DNA from 4 places in the Paenibacillus sp. FSL L8-0644 genome. Region 4 is predicted to be linked to each of the others. Evidence: a T-box and tRNA genes for the amino acid it is inferred to sense, from the RefSeq annotation. Region 4 holds a T-box; the other regions hold tRNA genes.

Region 1 (5,074 bases), 1.9 Mb from region 4:
TAAAATAGCGGCTTCACTCCCAGCCGATCCCGTGCCAGAAATACCTGCTCCCGCTCACTATCCCAGACTGCAAACGCAAAAATGCCGTTTAACCGATCCACACATTCGGGGCCCCATTCGATATAGGATTCGAGCAGCACCTCCGTGTCGCATTGTGTACGGAAAAAATGCCCGCGCTGTTGCAGCTCTTTTTTCAGCTCAGGCGCGTTATATATTTCCCCGTTATATACAATCGTATAAGTGATATCCTCCAGCTGCCGGATCATGGGTTGAGCGCCATTTTCCGGGTCCATAACGCTCAGTCTTCGGTGTCCGAAGGCACACGGATTGGATATCCAGGTACCCGCAGCATCTGGTCCGCGATCGGAGAGCGTTTGTGCCATATTCAGCAGCAGCTCAGATTGATGCATTAAGTCTCCGTTCCACTGTATGAAACCTGTAATTCCGCACATGTCTGTTCATCCTCTCTTTGTCGTGTTCATCCAGTGTTGGAATGAATCAAAAACTAAATCCCCAGTTCAACAGTATATATGCCGAAAAGAAGCATAAAATGTCTGTCCGTTCCGAAAACTACTGATGGGGCAACCCGTCTACTCGCAAGGAAGGAGGAAGACCATGTACTACATCAAGGATGCCAAAATCCGCCGCTTCACTGAACTTGACGGAGTGCGTTGCGCTGAGGTAGAGGTGCGGCCTGGTGCCGCGGATGACCCGGAACTGCTGGTCTATATCACGGCCAAGGATCAGACGGATGGTCAGCATGACTACGACATGGTACGGATCATCCGCAATGACGCCGATCTGGAGCTGGATTGGTACGACAATAACCTGCATTCGGCATTTGAGGAAGTGACAGACAAGGCTTTTACCGATTCTACACACATTACTGCTGGTGAGGAGCGAGAGAAGTTCAAAAAAGAATTGCTCTCGTATGGGCAACTCAGTACAGAGTTCGCCAAGGAGTTCGGGGCATGAGGATATGGTGTGCTATGCCTCGGCTTTTGTTGATTTGGGCCCCGGCGCCATCGCCGGATCAGCGTGAAAGGAGGGGGAAATCATAGACGGCAAAGCGAATTATAAGAAAAATAAAGGCAGCAGTTATATTCACAACAATGAGTTTGCAGAAGAAGTACTGGAGAAAAACGTAAGACATGAGGTGCGTAGAAGTCCTAAACGCTTTGGGAATAAATAAGCAGCCATAGCCATCGAACTAAATAGCAACAGCAACTCATCAAAAATAACCCTAAAGAAGCCTCTGTATCCCGCCAAGTTTGCGGAATATAGGAGGCTTCTTTTGAACTAAGCCGCTTCACGCAGCGTCATAATTCCTTTGTAGATGTTATACACAAAAACCCCGAGATAGACCACTACGAATAGCAGTACAAACCCGATCACTGAACCTGCATGATTCGCCGTTATAATAAAATACACTAGCGGAATCGCCGCAATAATGGGGAAAATATGCGATAAAATAGCTTTTTTTGCATGTCCCTGAACATATTCGTCCCGTACTGCAATCCACACAATGACAGGCACTAGAAAAGGTGCGAAGAAAATGCTGAAATAACAAAGTGACGACAAAAGACCTCTCACGGATTAACCCCTCCTTTATGCATGGTTCTTTGTACATAATACCCCGTTAGCGTCCAAATGATTCCTTTGCAGCCAGCTTCCCTACATCATGAAAAAAATGCTTTTGACAGTTGCTCGAAATGTGATATAATAATCAATGCGCTGAATACATAAAGTTTTATTGATCACCATCTTGTCCCAGTAGCTCAGCTGGATAGAGCAACGGCCTTCTAAGCCGTCGGTCGGGGGTTCGAATCCCTCCTGGGACGTCGAAGCGTTCAGATATGTAAAGTTTGAACGAAATTAAAATGCTTCAAATCCTTGATATATAAGGGTTTGGGGCGTTTTTTCTTTTATTGGGGTTACGATAGAAAACGTTAGAATAAGGTGTGATTAATACACCTGTTTACACAAATTATACACACGATTTTTACACGCTATATAAACTAATACCCCTATATTGTAGCACGCCTGTTGAATAACCACAAAATGGCAGAAAAAAGATCGTCTTTTCTGCAGAATCGTTGGTACCATCCAAACGAATCCGAAAGAAGACGAACTTATGAGAAATTCTATCACGATTACATCTATCCTTCAATCCATGCTGACTCCTGAAGAAGTTCAAAGGGTTGTGAAGTTAATAGGTTATGAAGACAAAGCCCGCAAGTTTACGGTGTACCATTTACTCCAATACTGGTGCATGGCTGCGTTGGAACAATGGGGTAGCTATCGATCCATTGGGCTCCTTATCACGGAGAGCGTGGAGGTATTAAACTTCATGTCGCTTTACGAGCAGAAAATGGGCAACCCCTTCAGGGGGGCGAAACAGATCAATAAGGCTTGATGGCAGATTGAAGTCTTCTTTCGTTGGATCAAGCAACATTTGAATATTCCAACGCTGTTGGGCATGACTGAAAATGCGGTCTATGGGCAATTATTCTGTGCTCTAATCGTCTATGTCCTGCTCAATTGGCTATTTGTTGCTGCTCAGACTTCATGGCCCCAACATGCCGTTCTTTCCTTTGCGCGATTTTCTCGTCTATTTCTTCTTCAAAACTACCTGTTGAATGGCTGATTCAGATTCAGCGCGTTCTTCTTCAGTGCACCTCTTGTTTCATGAATTGAGTTACTTATTTTGGTTATTCAACAGGCGTGACAGAATCTAAAAGTATCTATAATCATAAAAGATTTATTCCACTTTTAGATAAGGATTGAGAAGACCATTTCAGCTAACTGCGGCTTTAGTTTAATAACAATCTTCCATAAAAGAGCGCGATTCTATAATAAGGATCAGTTCGTTTTCATTAAAGGGCCATATTATATCTTTTAATTTAAGTGAAACTGCCTAAAAAGTATGTTAATATCAGATTTAACAGACAGACAAACTGGTATTTATAGAGGCGAAATTATGAAAAAATATAGAATATATCAAGTAGACTCATTTACAAAAAATAGATTTCATGGTAACCCTGCTGGGGTTGTTCCAAATGCAAATGGACTTACAGATGAGCAGATGCAGAGAATTGCAAGAGAATTAAATAATTCGGAAACTGCATTTATTTTTGAAACAGATTCTTCAAATTATGATGTTGAAGTAAGATTTTTTACTCCAACAACAGAGGTTCCAATTTGTGGTCATGCAACAGTAGCAGCGCATTATATTTATGCAATTGAGAGAAAAGCTGAAACTGGAAGAATTATTCAAAAAACAAAAGCAGGTATATTGCCTGTTGATGTTATAAAGTATAAAGATGACTATTCTATTGTAATGACACAGGGAGAACCTTCTGTATCAGAGCCTTTAAATGAAGAAATAAGAAGTCAGATTGCAAATGCGTTAGGTATTTCTTGTAAAGATATTTGCATGGAATATCCAGTTGCAATATCTTCAACAGGTCATTCTAAGGTAATGGTTCCGATTTACTCCAATGAAATACTACATAGTTTAAAACCTGATTTGCAGAAGCTTACAGAAATCAGCAAGCATATTGGATGTAATGGATATTATGTTTTTACATTAAATCCACAAGAGGATATATTGGTTCACGGAAGAATGTTTGCTCCTGCAATTGGAATAGCTGAAGACCCGGTGACAGGAAATGCAAACGGACCGCTTGGAGCCTATTTGGTACACTATAACATTTTGCAAAATGAGAATGAGCAGTCTTTTGATTTTGATATTTTACAAGGTGAGGCAATCAAAAGAGAGGGAACAATGCATGTTCATGTGAAAAAGGAACAGGGAAAACCCGTATTAGTTCAAATTACGGGGAAAGCGGTTATTGCTTTTTCAACGGAGATCATACTTTAAAAAAGTTATCAATAAGCTTAATGACGGATTGTCAAGCCAAGTACAAACCAATAACACCAATGTCCCAGCAAGTACTCCTGGGACGTATAGCAAAGCTTCCTACATGTAGGAAGCTTTTTTGTGTTTTAGTGGGATGATAGACGCCCTTTTTATACCGTTGCCTTCTCCTTATGAGCAAAGAATTGAGGCAGATGCTCTTTGTGTGCTTCTAGTAATTCATCCAGCACGGTTTGAGCAATGTCCCCGCTTGGTACGAGCGGATTCAGGGTGAAGGCTTGCAGTGCGGTTGCATAGTCACCGGTGACCGCCGCTTCTATCGTCAGCTCTTCCATTGCCTTCATCACTTGCAGCAAGCCCCGCTGTGCAGGTGGAAATTTGCCAAAGTTGACAGGTTCGGCACCATGAGCGCGAATGACACTGGTCACTTCGATGGCGCTATCATAGGGAACATCATCAATCGCACCATTGTTACGTGTACTAACCACCATCAATGTGCCTTTGTTGTTATAAATGGAATTAATGATCTCACAGGCTGCATCGCTGTAATGCGCACCGCCGCGTTTGGATAGTTCCTCTGGTTTGTAATCCAGATTCGGATCTTTATACAATTCAAACAGACTTTCTTCCAGACGTTTGACCACTTGGCCCCGAGTTCCTTCGTTTTTGGCTTCCTCTAATTCTTCCTTGAGCATGTTATCCGTCATATAGTAATACCGATGGTAAGGACAAGGCAGCATTTTCAATTGACGAACTTGATCATACAGAAAGCGCATGTTCTTAATATTTTCTACGACTTTCTCTGGCTTTGCGCCCGGAGCGTACAGTCCTTCAATAACTTGCTCTGTTAATTCGACCCCTGTTTTGTCATAAACTTTGTGCCAATGAAGGTGGTTAATGCCTGCAAATTTAAAGAATAGCTCTTCTTCCGGTTTGTCCAGCACAGCCGATGCACTCTTGATCGCGCCGATTGGAACATTACATAATCCGATGACTTTATCCCACTGACCATAACGAAGCACGGCTTCGGTGACCATACCCGCAGGGTTGGTAAAATTAATTAACCATGCATTCGGACACAGTTCTTTCATATCTTCGACGATACTGAGGATAACAGGGATGGTACGAAAAGCTTTGAACATCCCACCGGCCCCATTAGTTTCCTGACCGATTATGCCGTGCTTTAACGGAATA
Region 2 (5,074 bases), 2.1 Mb from region 4:
CAATATCTACCGGAAGATAGAAGTTTTTGCCGAGTTTCTTCGCTTTTTCGATAAATCCAAGAGCTACGTCCAGTTTGGATTCATCCAGCAAAGATTGACCCACTTCATAACCTTGAGCTTTGAAGAATGTATAAGTCAAACCGCCACCAATGATTACGTTATCTGCAATGTTCAGCAGGTTGTCGATCACGTCGATTTTGTCTTTTACTTTGGAACCGCCGATAATGGCTGTAAAAGGACGATCTGGATTCGACAGAGCTTTACCAATAACAGACAATTCTTTTTCCATCAGCAGGCCGGAAACAGCCGGAAGAATATGAGCGATACCTTCAGTGGAAGCATGAGCACGGTGTGCTGCGCCGAATGCGTCATTCACGAAAACGTCAGCCAATTCAGCAAATTGCTTCGCCAACTCAGGATCATTCTTTTCTTCTCCTACATAGAAACGTACATTTTCAAGCAACAGCACGTCGCCGTTTTGCAGTTCAGCCACTTTCGCTTTAACAGCTTCGCCTACCGCTTCGTCCACTTTAACTACTGGCTTTTTCAGCAGTTCAGACAAACGTACACCAACAGGAGTCAGACGCATGGATTCAACAACCTGACCTTTTGGACGTCCAAAGTGACTCGCCAAAATAACTTTTGCACCTTTTTCAATCAGGTAGTTAATGGTTGGCAAGGTTTCACGAATACGCTTGTCATCTGTAATTTTACCGTCTTCAACCGGAACGTTAAAATCTACACGAACAAACACCCGTTTTCCATTCAGTTCTATATCACGTACGCTCTTTTTGTTCATCTCCATATTCCTCCGCACCCTTATAATTTTACGAAACAGGAATTCAAGGCACATTTTGATATATAAAGAGCGGAAACAATAACCTGTTTCCGCTCTATGATGTTGCTAATAAGAAAGTTCTTATTATTTAGCCAGTTTAGCGAAGTATTCCAACGTGCGGATCAATTGTGCAGTGTAGGACATTTCGTTGTCATACCAAGCTACAGTTTTCACCAGTTGTTTGTCGCCGACAGTCAGAACTTTAGTTTGAGTTGCATCGAACAAAGAACCGAAAGTGAGGCCTTTGATGTCGGAAGAAACGATTTGATCTTCAGTGTATCCATAAGTTTCAGGATCGGAAGCTTCTTTCATCGCTGCGTTGATTTCTTCAGCAGTTACGTTTTTCTCCAGAACTGTTACCAACTCAGTCAGGGAACCTGTAGGTACTGGAACACGTTGAGCCGCGCCATCCAATTTACCTTTCAACTCAGGGATAACCAAACCGATTGCTTTAGCAGCACCAGTTGTGTTAGGAATGATGTTTTCAGCTGCTGCACGAGCACGACGGAAGTCACCTTTAGCATGTGGAGCATCCAAAGTGTTTTGGTCGCCAGTGTAAGCATGAATTGTAGTCATCAAACCTTCAACGATACCAAATTTATCTTGCAGTGTTTTAGCCATAGGAGCCAGGCAGTTCGTTGTGCAAGAAGCACCAGAGATTACAGTTTCAGTTCCATCCAGAATTTCATGGTTTACGTTGTAAACGACAGTTTTCATGTCGCCAGTAGCTGGAGCGGAGATAACAACTTTTTTAGCGCCGCCTTTCAAATGTTTCTCAGCAGCTTCTTTAGTTGTGAAGAAACCTGTGCATTCCAGAACGATGTCTACACCCAGGTCTCCCCAAGGGAGTTCTTCAGGGTTGCGGTTAGCCAAAACTTTAACTTCTTTACCGTTTACTTTGAAGAAGCCATCATGTACTTCTACTTGTCCTTGGAAATTACCTTGTGTTGTATCATATTTCAACAAATGTGCCAACATTTTGGAATCTGTCAAGTCATTGATTGCTACTACTTCAATACCTTCCACGTTTTGAATCCGACGGAAAGCAAGGCGTCCAATACGTCCGAAACCATTAATACCAACTTTAACTGTCATGAGTGAGTTCCTCCCAAAGTTCGTTTAGTTTAGTTTTATATATTCAAGACAGACCCGAAAGCCTGTCAAGACAACACGATTCATAAATCCTATATTAATCATTTAAATAACGACTTACAATCTCAACAGCAGCGCCTTCGTCGGTGACTAGAATGTCTTCTTGCCCGAAACGCAGTACCGCATGAATAGCGGCCGCCTTGTTCTTGCCTCCAGCTACACCTAGAACCGTATCGGTACGCCTAATGTCCTCCAATCGGAGTCCAAGCGTCAGCATTCTGTGAACAACGACGCCATCTTCGTTAAAATAATAACCAAACGATTCGGCTACCGCCCCTTCACTGCTGATCTGGGCAAAGGTTTCGGGATCAAGTTTACGTCTATGTGCCATCGCTATGGCGTTGCCTATCCCGTGAATGATGATACGACTCTCGCGAATCAGGCTCAATATATCCTGAATGTTCGTATCTTCAAGCAAGGAGTTGTAAGCATGATTGCTGAGCAAATCCGGTACATGGAGCAGACGGTATTGAGCGCCGACCTTGCGAGCCATTGTGGAAGCAATTGTGTTGGCCTGCATTTCCATGCTTTCTCCCAAACCCCCGCGTGCCGGTACAAACCACCCACCCTTAAGGGGGCCATTAGAAGGCAATGCCAGTTGTTCCGCCACGTCTGCAATCGTCGTGCCACCTGTTACAGCGACCACATCCTCGTCGTCCATAACACTTAGCAACGCTTTTGCTCCAGCGCGCCCCAGCTCCTGCTTTGTTAACGGAGAAACATCCGAATCCCCTGGAACGACAACCACCTTCCTCAAACCATAGGCTTGACGAATCTGGTCCTCCAATTGGGACAGGCCGAACAAGTTGTTCGCAATCGGCTCCAGCTGTTCCAGCAGATCCAGTCCTGCTTTGCTCACCTTCATGCCTACACTCTCAATCTCAATTAGCCCCTGAGCTTTAAGAAGATCGGTTTCGGCGCGCAACACGCGCTCGGTCATGTTCAGTGAAGCTGCCAGTGTTCTGCGTCCAACAACATCGGACAGCATAATCTGATGCAGGATCGTGTACCTTTTTTTCAAAACATCCATGAGGTCGGGCAGAAGCTGCTTCTGTATTTCTAATATCTTTCGCATGCTTTCCACTCCCGCACACTTCTAAGTTCTGTCTCTAATGCTCTATCTCTAACTGGTCTTAAAACGTCCCGGGATAACTTTTTAAGTCCCACGTATATCTTAACCAATATTTGCTCCATATGCAAGTCTATCTGAACCTATATTTCTCAACCATTTGTCTGAATATGCGCATTTAATAAAAGCTTGCAATTCACTGCTGTATATCATATAATCATCTTTGTTTCCAATTAGCTGTTTAATTAGTTAGTTGTTTGCATTGAATCAACTATGCGCCCGTGGTCCAACGGATATGACGTAGGCCTCCGGAGCCTGAGATCGAGGTTCGATTCCTCGCGGGCGCGCCATTTTAAATGAACGCTTAAATGCTTCTATATAATGTTTTAACCAATAAGAGCGCTGAGGGCTCTTTTTTTTAATCATTAGTTTGACTTTCTTTGACTTTTTGTTTGAAATTGTTTATCATGTGGTTAATACGGTAACAGTTTATAAATAAGGGACGTGTACTCGGCATGTCCACCAAATCCACTAACGATATTTAAGGGAGGTTTTTTGACGTGAGCTATGTTCCTATGGTAGTAGAACAAAGTAACCGCGGCGAACGCGCCTATGACATTTATTCCAGACTGTTAAAGGATCGCATTATTTTGTTAGGCTCGGACGTCAATGACGTTGTAGCCAACTCTATAATTGCGCAAATGCTGTTTTTGGCTGCCGAAGATCCTGAAAAAGATATTCACTTGTATATTAACAGTCCTGGCGGTTCCATTACAGCTGGTATGGCCATTTTCGATACGATGCAATACATTAAACCTGATGTATCTACGATTTGTGTAGGTATGGCGGCTTCCATGGGCGCGTTCTTGCTGAATGCAGGCGCCAAAGGTAAACGTTTCGCTTTGCCAAACAGTGAAATTATGATTCACCAACCTCTGGGTGGTGCACAAGGCCAGGCAACGGATATCGAAATCCGCGCACGCCGCATTCTGAAAATGCGTGATAAACTGAACCGCATTCTCGCAGATCGCACAGGCCAACCACTGGAACGTATTGAAAAAGATACAGACCGTGACTACTTCATGTCTGCTGATGATGCCAAAGAATACGGTATTATTGATAAAGTGCTAACTAGCTCCTCTCCAGAAGGTGTATAAGAGAAAAAATTTGCCTCTCGATAGCTGGTAAATGAAAAAGCTGCTCCGGATGTTATTATCCGGTAGGCAGCTTTTTTGCTTTATTGTTTTTTAGAGTATAGACAGTCCAACTTACTCATTTCTACTATTAAATCTGTCCCGCAAAAGGCTTTCCGCCTTGAGGCAGCAGTTGACCGAACGAGTAGGTAAACTCCGGAATTCCATACGCGTATGGCGCATAATCATACAAATCAAACACGATTGTTACTCCACTGTTCGTCACATAAAAATTCTGATCTGCCGCCAACTCTTTAAATTTACCGAATCCTTCACCAGCCTGAAGCGCATCGATTTTTTTCTTCAAATCAGCATTGAGGAACTTTTTGTAATTTGGATTCGCCTTCAATACGTCAGACAACTGCAGCAGTTTACCATCAGCGAGCGAGAACGTATATCCTTTACGTACCGTCATTCCATGTGCGCCACCCATATACGAGTAATCCTGCATAATCACACTTAGAATACCGTCCTTGTTATAGGCAATTGCAAAATCATTTTCGAAATCATATGGTCTTTCTGTTGTAGCCTCTCCCTCAGCCACCATCTTTTTGCCTGCTGCCAATATACCCTCTGCATGCTTTTTAAGCACATGGTTAATGGCCTGCTCTGCCTCAGGATTCAGCTGGCTGCCGCTGATTTGCGGATACTTAACTTTGTAAGATACCTTCGCATTACTCGAAGCTGGAAGTGTTTGAGACGCAATTGTGATCGGGTTTAGCTGACTTTTACTTAGCGTTACTGTCTTCTGAGCTGCGTTCCATTGAGCATCTATGCCTAGATAGTCTTTCAACAGACTCATAGGAATGTATAGCTTCCCAG
Region 3 (5,074 bases), 1.8 Mb from region 4:
CGGTTCTTCATTTTCTTCAAGTCCATAATGCACAGAGAGCGGCTTGATTTTGGTGAAAATAGCCGTGCCGGAATACCCTTTTTTCTCAGCATAATTCCAGTATTGTGTGTATTCCTCCATGTTTTCCATGAGGATCTGCCCTTCTTGAAGCTTCGTTTCCTGTACGCAAAAAATATCGGCATTCGTTTCTTTTAAATAAGTATAAAACCCTTTGGTCACACAGGCTCTTAAGCCATTTACATTCCAAGATATTAATTTCATTTGATTAATCTCCTTGCTACTTCACGCGGTCAAGCGATGTGATTTGTATATCCTTTGTTGACATAAGCTTATAAATGTCTTCTATCTTGACTTCATAGGTCTTTTCATCAAAATGGTCCTGACCAAACATATAATCGTTTAGTTCTATTGCCTTAAGGTTTCGGTTGGTATTCATAGCCGAAGGGAAGTATTCGATGTCTAATGAGGCTTTATTTCCGGCCAACACTGTTTTGAGAACTTTTGCAGTTTGTAATACCCGTTCTTTTTCCAATGACAATCCTGAGTCAGTTAGATCCTCGAATACAATTATACGAATATATTGATCGCCGACCGCTTCGGGATTCAGTTTAAAATCGTCGTATTCTTTGATCATTTTATCTGTTTCCCCTTCTTGCACCCCAGAATGAACAGCGGCTGCATCATTGTATAGCTTCTGTATAACAGGTTTGAGCTTCATGTCCAGTTGGCTCTCCCAAAGGGCGTTAAGATATTTTTCTCTAAATGGGACATCCTCATAAGGACGCTTGGTCATGTTAAAGAGGACGGAAGGATGACGATTAGAGATCGCCTCCATGGTATATTCAGTGAAGGGAATACTATGATAGCTAATATTTTGAATTTGAAAGTCCTCTCCGTATTTCTGCTCCAGATATTGCTCTGATTCTGCGGCTACGTTGCGTTTATTTTCACCTGTTTGTGTAAAAGGTTCTATAATATCTACGTATTTCATTGTGACTGCAAGAAGTAGAAGTGTAGCTCCCACAGTGAGACTGAGCAACATGCGCCATTTGGAAGGCAACGATGCACTTGTCGGCGCGCTACCCACTTTGCTTGTAATTTGAAAAGATCGTATTGTAAAAATAATGCCTAAAATGTGGAGAATAATGGCCAGCGGTCCCGAAATAATAAGCAGGTATCCGAGAGAAAATAATGTAAAATAGATCAGAATTCCCTGTGTGATGATCAGAGCCGCTCCTCCAATCATATAGGAAGGAATGGCGAGATAAAACATACCCAATCCAGTACCTAATATAGAAAGCAAAGTGGCAACAAAACGATGAATTTCCCGCGACTTTTGGAGTTTATTCGTAGTCAAGGGAGTCAGCCAACCTCCTTTACTTCAAAATGGTGTAACATGATAGATGATAGCAATATCTGCGTTTTATTGAAAGAGTAGTGACTTGAAACCAGCGCCTAAAGTAGCGTGGCAGACTATTCTTTCTACATTATTTATCATCAAAAAAAGCTCCCTTGCGGAAGCTTTTTTTGATGAATTTATCAAGAGAGATACTCTCCCTATGGTTGACTGCGAAGTATAGGCTAACGATGCCGATGGGCCGACGTTCCCCTGTGAGTTATCTCATGAGAACAAAAAAAGCCTCCATTATGGAAGCTTCTTGTTATGACGTCCCAGGAGGGATTCGAACCCCCGACCGACGGCTTAGAAGGCCGTTGCTCTATCCAGCTGAGCTACTGGGACATAAAATTCAAGCGAATATTAATATATCATATGGATAAAAGAAATTCAAGTCTTATTTTGCATATATCGCTTATTTAGGCTTTATACAGCATAAATTCTGAGTAGACGTAGTTTTTTTTGCCTTATAAAAGGGTATGTTAGAATACAGGTGAATATGTGTAAGACGAGTGGTTGGACTTCGGCTACTGTTTCTCATATAATCTACAAATACTTGAGCTTGTGAAGGAGAGGGGGTGCCTTGAATAAAGGACTCCAAGGTGACGACAAAAGAAAATAATATTGTATTGTTTCCGAAGACACTGGACTATTATCAAATCCAACTTACTGTGATGCTTGAAAACGAACGTTACGGAGAGGCGATGGCGATGCTGCGTTTTTTAATGCAGTGTCAGGGACAGGAGCAGAAGCAATACGATGAATGGAACGCTCTATTACAATGGCTGGAAGCTGCATTTCCACAGTACGCTGACAGCGGGGCGGTAACGGACGCTGTGGAAGAAGAGGTCAGTGAAGTAGAGTTAGCTCGCCGTCATGCACGCTTTAAGCAGGAGCAGGATGCGGGCTACGGCAACAAGCTGTTGCGGATGGCTATGGATGAACCCTTATCCGAACAGACGATTTTAGCGTTGGAGCAGTTGTCCTATTTGGAACTGCCAGAAATCGACGATGCCTTGCTTCGCTGGATTACGGACCGGGAAATCCATCCTTTACTTCAATTCCGTGTTCTACAGACAATGCGACGACGCGGAATGGAAGGGACGATAGAAATCAGACGGGGTGATGAACAAGCGGAAATCGACATTGAAACGGTTCCGTTACAGCCTGGTGATTTTCCAGAGTCGATTATGCGTATTTTGGAACGGGTGGCTGATCAGACTGAGGTGCACGAGCCTACACTATTCTATTTTGCACAGGAGTTGTGGTCACAGTTTGTGATGGCAGTATACGGTACGAATGATTATAGATCCATGTTGGTGGAAGAGGACGGAATGCCGGATATTTGGGCTGCAGCACTCCATCAGACCGTTTCGGAAAGTTTGAACGGTAATAATAATGAGGAAGAAACCCGTGCTATATATGGTATTACAGATGCGTTGCGCTTCCGTTTTGAGCAGGCGTATCGGTCGATGCGACTATTCGTAGCGGCGGGAATGCACACTCCTTAGTGACCGGAAACGTTTACCTGTGAAGCATTCAAAGGGCTGCTCTTGAAAAAGACAGTAATGTTAGATATACTATAGTGGTTATTTTGTGTGCGTTGATTGTAATGAAAACTAAGTGAAGATTTTGTTGGAGGGGAAAGCATAAAATGAAAGCAACTTGGGAGAAAATAGAGAAGAACCTTGGGGTTCTTGAAGTTGAGGTTGACGCGGATCGTGTAGCCGCTGCACTCGACAAAGCTTTTAATAAAGTGGCAAAACAAGTAAGTGTACCAGGATTCCGTAAAGGTAAAGTACCACGTCCTATCTTTGAAAAACGCTATGGTATTGAAAGTCTGTACCAAGATGCAATTGACATCCTGTTGCCAGAAGCTTACAGCCAAGCTGTAGAGCAAACGGACATCTTCCCGGTTGACAGCCCTGACGTTGAAATTGATCAATTTGCTAAAGGCGAATCTTTCAAGTTCAAAGCAAAGGTTACTGTTAAACCTGAAGTGACTTTGGGCGATTACAAAGGCGTAGAAGTGCCTGTAAGCAAACTCGAAGTAAGCGACGAAGAACTGGCTCAAGAACTGGAGCGCCTGCAACAACGTCATGCTGAACTGGTTGTCGTTGATGAAGATGCTGCTCAATCCGGTGATACAGCTATTATTGACTTCGATGGTTCCGTGGACGGTGTACCATTCGAAGGCGGACAAGCTGAGAAGTATTCTTTGGAACTGGGATCTAACACATTCATCCCTGGTTTTGAAGAGCAAGTGGTTGGTTTGCACACTGGCGATTCCAAGGACGTTGAAGTAACGTTCCCTGAGAACTACCATTCTGCTGACCTCGCTGGCAAACAAGCGGTATTCAAAGTGAAAGTTCACGAACTGAAACGCAAAGTTCTTCCTGAACTGGACGATGAATTTGCTAAAGATGTAAGCGAATTTGACACACTGGCTGAATTCAAGGAAGACTTGAAAAAGCAATTGTTGGATCGTAAGGAAAACGAAGCTAAAGCAGCCCGCGAGGGTGCTGTAGTGGAGAAAGTTGCTGAGAATGCAACAATCGACATTCCTGAAGCAATGGTGAAGAGCGAAGTGCAAAACATGGTTCGCGATTTCGACAACCGTTTGCGTAGCCAAGGTATGAACCTTGAAATGTTCCTTGGATTCTCTGGTCAAAGCAAGGAAGACCTGGAAGAGCAAATGAAAGCTGATGCTGAGAAGCGCGTACGTAACAACCTCGTGCTGGAGCAAGTGGCTAAAGCAGAAAACATCGAAGTTTCCGAAGCGGAAATTGATGAAGAACTGAAAAACATGGCTGAAGCTTACAAACGTTCAGTTGAAGAAATCCGTAGCATTCTGGAAGGTAACGGCTCGTTCGCTAACCTGAAAGAAGAAATTTCACTGCGCAAAACCATTGCTTTGTTGGTGGAAAACAGCAAAGAAGTAGAAGCGCCAGTTGAAGCTGCTGAGTAATTCAGACGATAAAATATACGGAGTATGCTGTAACAAGCTGAAACGTAGTAATTAGATAGGGATAAGGCACGTAGTGAAAGTTACGTGCCTTATTTTTACCTTTGATAACCCAAATTTTAGTCGTTTATGGAAAGTGCTGTGAGTCGCGTTTTCTTGTTTTACATAAGTCACTACCGTATATTTGCACATACATACGAAACATGGTTAAATATGAGAAGGTCTCGGCAGAGTGTACTGTAAATAGCCCGCACTGCATATATGAGCGCATGCAAATATGACACGAGACTCTGAACATGTTAAAATATTTTGTAAGGTGTTCACGTTTCATGCTTGCTGCTTCCGTTTTAATGGGACATAAGGAAGCGGATGAATACAGGTGTTCATTTTAATAAAGAAAAGAGGTTGGTCGTGATGAGTCTCGTCCCTATGGTTGTGGAACAAACGAATCGAGGAGAACGATCTTACGATATTTACTCGCGGTTGCTTAAGGATCGTATTATTTTCCTAAGTGGCCCGATTGATGACGATGTCGCCAATCTCGTCATTGCACAGCTATTGTTCCTTTCTGCGGAAGATCCAGAGAAGGATATTAATTTGTACATTAACTCGCCAGGCGGTTCTGTAACTGCGGGCATGGGTATATATGATACAATGCAATTCATTAAGCCGGACGTATCGACGATCTGTGTAGGCATGGCTGCAAGTATGGG
Region 4 (5,074 bases):
TCACTGCTTTATACAGAATATTAGCAAATTGTTCTCTTGTCATACGAGTGCTTGGATCAATATCTGGTGACAAAGGGATTTGGTGTTGGGCTGCAATCCGATAGGACTGAGCATACCATGCGGAAGCCGGAATGTTTGCAAAGGAACCCGTTGTGAAATCAGGCATCACCTGAAGATCCATTGCACGAACAACCAAGTGTACTCCTTGTGCATACGTGAGCGTTTGATCCGGTGCAAATTTATCCTTGGTTATTCCTTGAATAATTCCTTTGTCCTGAAGTGAGTTTACGATCTTCTCCTGTTCAGCTCCCTTTATATCCAGAAAAGCAGAAGCCGACGTAGCCACTGCCAATGAGCAGACGACAAGCAGGGCAGCTGTCACACTTTTGTTCTTTTTCATGAGATACACCTCCATGTTTACTTTGCTTCTATACTTACCGACGCAATAGAATCATCAAATGTTTCAAATATACACAAATTGGTTGCAAAACGGTGGAATTCCTGCGATTAGTGTACCCGTCTAACTCTTTTCTGCTCACAACATTTATGCATACCCAAAAGTGGCTGCAACAGATTAATCTTTTACAGTATTCCTTTGGAAGAGCCAGGTATGGGTAGCAGTCATCCCGCCAGCAAAAACTCGCTCCCTTCGTTCGCTTTGCTTACATCCGATTCGGTGCTTTCAGACCAAGAAGTTGCAGCGCGCATGCCAGAATATCGGCAGTTTGTTCCGCCAACTGAATACGCCATTGTCCACCATCGACAATCCTTTCCTTGGCGTAAAACCGGTTAAACGCCTGGGCCGTATCCAATGCAAATCTCGCAATTACCGAAGGCTCTAGTTGGCGAGCCGCACGTATCAGTTGCCCGTGATAGCGACCCAATTGCTTAAGCAGCGCCCAACCTGCGTCACCCAATATTTCATCCGATACGCCATTCAAATCACGAGAATGGCTATCTTGGACAAGGTCATTGTCGCTAGGGTTAGTATTAACATCAACATCGGCGCGAGCGTGAGCTTTCTCCAGAAGGCTGCGTATGCGCGCATGAGTATACTGCACATAAGGCCCGGTCTCGCCTTCAAAGGTCAGCGCCTCCTCCAACGAAAAGTCCACTTCATTCAGCCGGTTGTTTTTTAAATCACCAAAAATAATCGCCCCGATGCCAACGTCCTCCGCTATTGCCTGTTGTTCCTGTAAACCAGGGTTCTTCTGAGTAATGATGCCTTGAGCACGCGCTACAGCTTCATCCAGCACCTCCTCCAGCTTCACAACCTTGCCACGTCTTGTGGACATTTTCTTACCCGCAAACCGCATTAATCCAAACGGCACATGCTCACATTGCTCCGCCCATGCCTCCCCTGCATGCTTCAGCACCGCAAACACCTGCTGGAAATGCAACTTCTGTTCTCCACCAACGACGTACAGCAAACGATCAGCCTTCATCACTTCATGACGATAAATCGCTGTTGCCAGATCACGTGTCGGATAAATGGTGGTTCCATCCTTTTTCAGAATAAGACACGGAGGCAGTTCCTCGTCTTCCAGGCGAACTACGAGCGCCCCATCACTTTCCTCCAACAATCCTTTTGCTCTTAATTGATCAATAACTGCCTGCATCTTATCATTGTAAAAACTTTCTCCCAGCACATGGTCAAATGCAATGTTTAGACGCTGGTACATACGATCAAATTCACCCAGACTGATTTCAACAAAAAACTCCCATAGTTGTCGAGCCTCCGCATCCCCATGTTCCAAACGTCGGAACCACTCGCGCCCTTCATCCTCCAAAGTCGGATCATGATCGGCCTCCTGATGAAAACGCACATATAGCTTTAGCGATTCACCAATCGGATCATGTTGTAACTGCTCCTCATTTCCCCATCTTTTATAGGCCGCAATTTGCTTACCAAACTGTGTTCCCCAATCCCCAAGATGATTCACACTAATAGGTACATAACCTGTTTCACCAAGTATGCGATACAAGGCAGCACCGATAACCGTAGAGCGAAGATGACCGATACCAAACGGTTTGGCAATATTAGGCGAGGACATATCAATAACTACCCGCTGCCCGTTCCCGATATTAGGCCTGAGGAAATCAGCCTTGCTCAATTCAGCAAGCATAAGCGGAATATGAACCGATCGATCCAAGGTTATGTTTACATAGGCACCCGATGCTGAAGCGGTTAAACCTTCTTTATGGCCTACTAGTTCCGCCAATTCCAGTGCAATGTGCTGCGGAGACTTTCGAAACTTTTTAGCCAGCATAAAACAGGGAAACGCCACATCTCCCCATTCAGGCTGCGGAGGCACCTCAAATAAAGATAAAATTTCTTTTTCCTCCAAGCCCGTATGGGCTAATATCGCTTGAGCAGCAATCCTCATTAACATGATGATCTCTCTCCTTCTTTTTATAGAATCTAACAAAAAAAGCCCCCGCCTCTTGAAATCATTCAAGAGACGAGAACTTCAATATCCCGCGGTACCACTCTTCGTAAATCGGTTGTGCAGCTAAAGCTAACTACACAAATCGCGATTTCACTCCAATGACTAATAACGGTGTCTGCCGGGCTGATCTACTAGAAGTTCTGCTCGTTGGATCAACCGTCTCCCGGGTGCGCTTCACATCGGACCTCATACCGGCTTCCACCTCTTCCGGCTCGCTGTAATGATACGGCTCAGCTGCTACTTTCCCGTTCCGTGACGTTAATTCCATTCATTATACAAACCTATTCAGTAGAAAGCAACCTATTATTTCCTCTTCAGGCACTAGTTCCATATATGTAATTACACTGCCACCAATTGGCGGCATGCCTGAACGCAACGACGGCAGGCTTCTGCACAATGTTTACAATGATCATGGGAATGCTTGCTGCATTCAGCAGCACATACCTCACAGGCCTTGGCGCACAGCTCACAGATTTGCTCGGCAAAATCCGTTCCACGCTGCATCATTTGAGCAGCAAATCCGCATATTTCTGCACATTCCCTACTCACTCGAATACATTCACGCAGCATAGCTAAATCATATTCCTTCAAACTCGCTACGTAACATACATTGCAAGCGTTCATACATTCCAGGCAAGCATCCACGCATTGTTGGTATGAATGATTCATATTACATTACCTCCCAGTTGTTGACCCTGCTGTACTATTACCCACTGTCCCTTGAGGTTAATCATTTGATGTGCGCGCTTTCAATAAAACAAGACAATACAATCCCGACTTATGTAAGGAAGTGTACTATATTCCAGTGTGCAAATGCAAGGATATTAATCACATGGATTTTTAGCCCCTGTTTCTGACTTGCATACGCTCAGTCATTGCTCTATTGTAAAAAGTGTATGTCTAACCACCGATCAAGGAGTGAACATTTTAATGAATATGTCTTCTGTAGAGGAACACCGTCAGGAATCCCCCCAACAAGTGAATTGCATGGTCGTGACTGTCTCGGACACACGCACCGTGGAAACAGATACTGGGGGACGACTGCTCATGGATCTACTAGAAACCAATGGATATACAGTTGTTCGATATGTCATCGTCAAGGATGACTACGAAGGTATTCAGCAGTTAGTATCCGAAGCAGCGGCACAGGATGACATCGAGGCTGTTCTTTTGACAGGTGGTACCGGTATTTCTCCACGTGATACTACTTATGAAGCTGTCTCCTCTCTACTGGATAAGGAACTACCTGGCTTTGGGGAAATCTTCCGTTATTTAAGCTATGCTGAGGACATTGGTTCAGCAGCTATCTTAAGCCGGGCTGTAGCTGGCACTGTGGGTCAGACAGCTGTATTTTCTATGCCTGGCTCACGCGGAGCCGTTCGTTTGGCAATGGAACGCATTATTGTCCCTGAGCTACGACATGTGATGAGAGAAATTTATAAATAAGCTCCTATTTCCTACATGCTCCAACACAAAGAGGCACCCCATGCATTCATGAGGTGCCTCTTCCAACTATTCTTTTTCTTCAACTTCGGGCTGCATATAGCTGTCGATCAGCTTTTGCTTTAGCTCCCATACCTTCTCGCTCAGATTTACACGATAAATTTCAGGGTTCAGCTTCCTCAAATATTCTGGCCAGAACAGTTTTAACTGTGAAGTATGGTAGGCACGAATTTCATCCAGCTCGGGAAGCTCATATACCTTCTGTCCATTTATAAAAATAGGCTCAAGCATCGGCACGGCTTCGTAATTTTCTACATACTTCTTCATATACGGATGCAAAGGGTTAAACAGCTTCAGGCGCTTACCATTACGCGGACGCTCTTCATCCGGAAAAGAAATATAATCGGCTACAGCTCTCCCTTTCTTCTTATCCACAATGCGATATACATCCTTTTTGCCTGGTGTGGATACTTTTTCTGGATTCCCCGAGATCTTAATCGTCGGCAGCATTTCGCCATCTACTTCACGCTCAACCAGCTTGTACACCCCGCCAAGCGATGGTTGATCCGAAGCCGTAATAAGCTGTGTTCCTACACCCCATACATCAATACGTGCCCCTTGGGCTTTCAGGTTAAAAATCGTATTTTCATCCAAATCATTGGAAGCTACAATTTGTACGTAATCTAATCCTTCAGCATCGAGCATTTCTCGTGCCTGAATGGATAGATAAGCCAAGTCACCGCTATCCAGACGGATTGCATTCATACGCTTGCCCTGACTCTCCAGCATTTTTGCTGTCCGAATCGCATGAGGAACCCCGCTTTCCAGCGTGTCAAAGGTGTCTACCAGCAGTGTAACCTGATCTGGCAATACCTTCGCATACACGTCAAACGCCTCCTGCTCCGTCATAAAGGTCTGCACCCATGAATGTGCATGTGTCCCCTTCGTCGGGATTCCAAAATGTTCGCCTGCCAGCATATTAGAAGTCGCGTCAAAACCAGCCACATAAGCTGCTCGTGCTCCCCAAATCGCTGCATCTGCTTCCTGCGCACGCCGTGTTCCAAATTCGAGCAGTGTATCATCACTTGCCACCTGCTTGATGCGCGATGCCTTTGTCGCAATAAGTGTCTGATAGTTCATAAAATTCAGCAATGCCGTTTCGACAAGCTGCGTTTCCATAA

What was found. The T-box of region 4 lies ahead of argS (arginine--tRNA ligase). A T-box ahead of a tRNA ligase gene usually reads a tRNA of that ligase, here a tRNA-Arg.
Region 1: it has a tRNA-Arg gene. The T-box ahead of argS (arginine--tRNA ligase) is inferred to sense a tRNA for this amino acid. The anticodon was not compared.
Region 2: it has a tRNA-Arg gene. The T-box ahead of argS (arginine--tRNA ligase) is inferred to sense a tRNA for this amino acid. The anticodon was not compared.
Region 3: it has a tRNA-Arg gene. The T-box ahead of argS (arginine--tRNA ligase) is inferred to sense a tRNA for this amino acid. The anticodon was not compared.

The regions. Positions count from the first base shown of each region.
Region 1 covers NZ_JBBOYN010000001.1:4,207,574-4,212,647, reverse strand. Annotated here, with positions in the region: gene asnB (asparagine synthase (glutamine-hydrolyzing)) at 1-452, opposite strand, end outside; gene NSS94_RS19075 (hypothetical protein) at 616-975, shown strand; gene NSS94_RS19070 (DUF4870 domain-containing protein) at 1,300-1,593, opposite strand; tRNA gene NSS94_RS19065 (tRNA-Arg) at 1,768-1,841, shown strand; gene NSS94_RS19060 (hypothetical protein) at 2,135-2,416, shown strand; gene NSS94_RS19055 (PhzF family isomerase) at 2,981-3,883, shown strand; gene NSS94_RS19050 (6-phospho-beta-glucosidase) at 4,033-5,074, opposite strand, start outside.
Region 2 covers NZ_JBBOYN010000001.1:211,907-216,980, reverse strand. Annotated here, with positions in the region: gene NSS94_RS00960 (phosphoglycerate kinase) at 1-799, opposite strand, end outside; gene gap (type I glyceraldehyde-3-phosphate dehydrogenase) at 923-1,933, opposite strand; gene NSS94_RS00950 (sugar-binding transcriptional regulator) at 2,028-3,065, opposite strand; tRNA gene NSS94_RS00945 (tRNA-Arg) at 3,335-3,409, shown strand; gene clpP (ATP-dependent Clp endopeptidase proteolytic subunit ClpP) at 3,620-4,216, shown strand; gene NSS94_RS00935 (PdaC/SigV domain-containing protein) at 4,344-5,074, opposite strand, start outside.
Region 3 covers NZ_JBBOYN010000001.1:4,153,144-4,158,217, reverse strand. Annotated here, with positions in the region: gene NSS94_RS18845 (exodeoxyribonuclease III) at 1-261, opposite strand, end outside; gene NSS94_RS18840 (hypothetical protein) at 278-1,357, opposite strand; tRNA gene NSS94_RS18835 (tRNA-Arg) at 1,668-1,741, opposite strand; gene NSS94_RS18830 (hypothetical protein) at 1,999-2,907, shown strand; gene tig (trigger factor) at 3,051-4,364, shown strand; gene clpP (ATP-dependent Clp endopeptidase proteolytic subunit ClpP) at 4,776-5,074, shown strand, end outside.
Region 4 covers NZ_JBBOYN010000001.1:2,318,442-2,323,515, reverse strand. Annotated here, with positions in the region: gene NSS94_RS10690 (S-layer homology domain-containing protein) at 1-400, opposite strand, end outside; gene argS (arginine--tRNA ligase) at 663-2,393, opposite strand; T-box leader at 2,456-2,712, opposite strand; gene NSS94_RS10680 (four-helix bundle copper-binding protein) at 2,790-3,119, opposite strand; gene NSS94_RS10675 (MogA/MoaB family molybdenum cofactor biosynthesis protein) at 3,381-3,896, shown strand; gene NSS94_RS10670 (nicotinate phosphoribosyltransferase) at 3,963-5,074, opposite strand, start outside.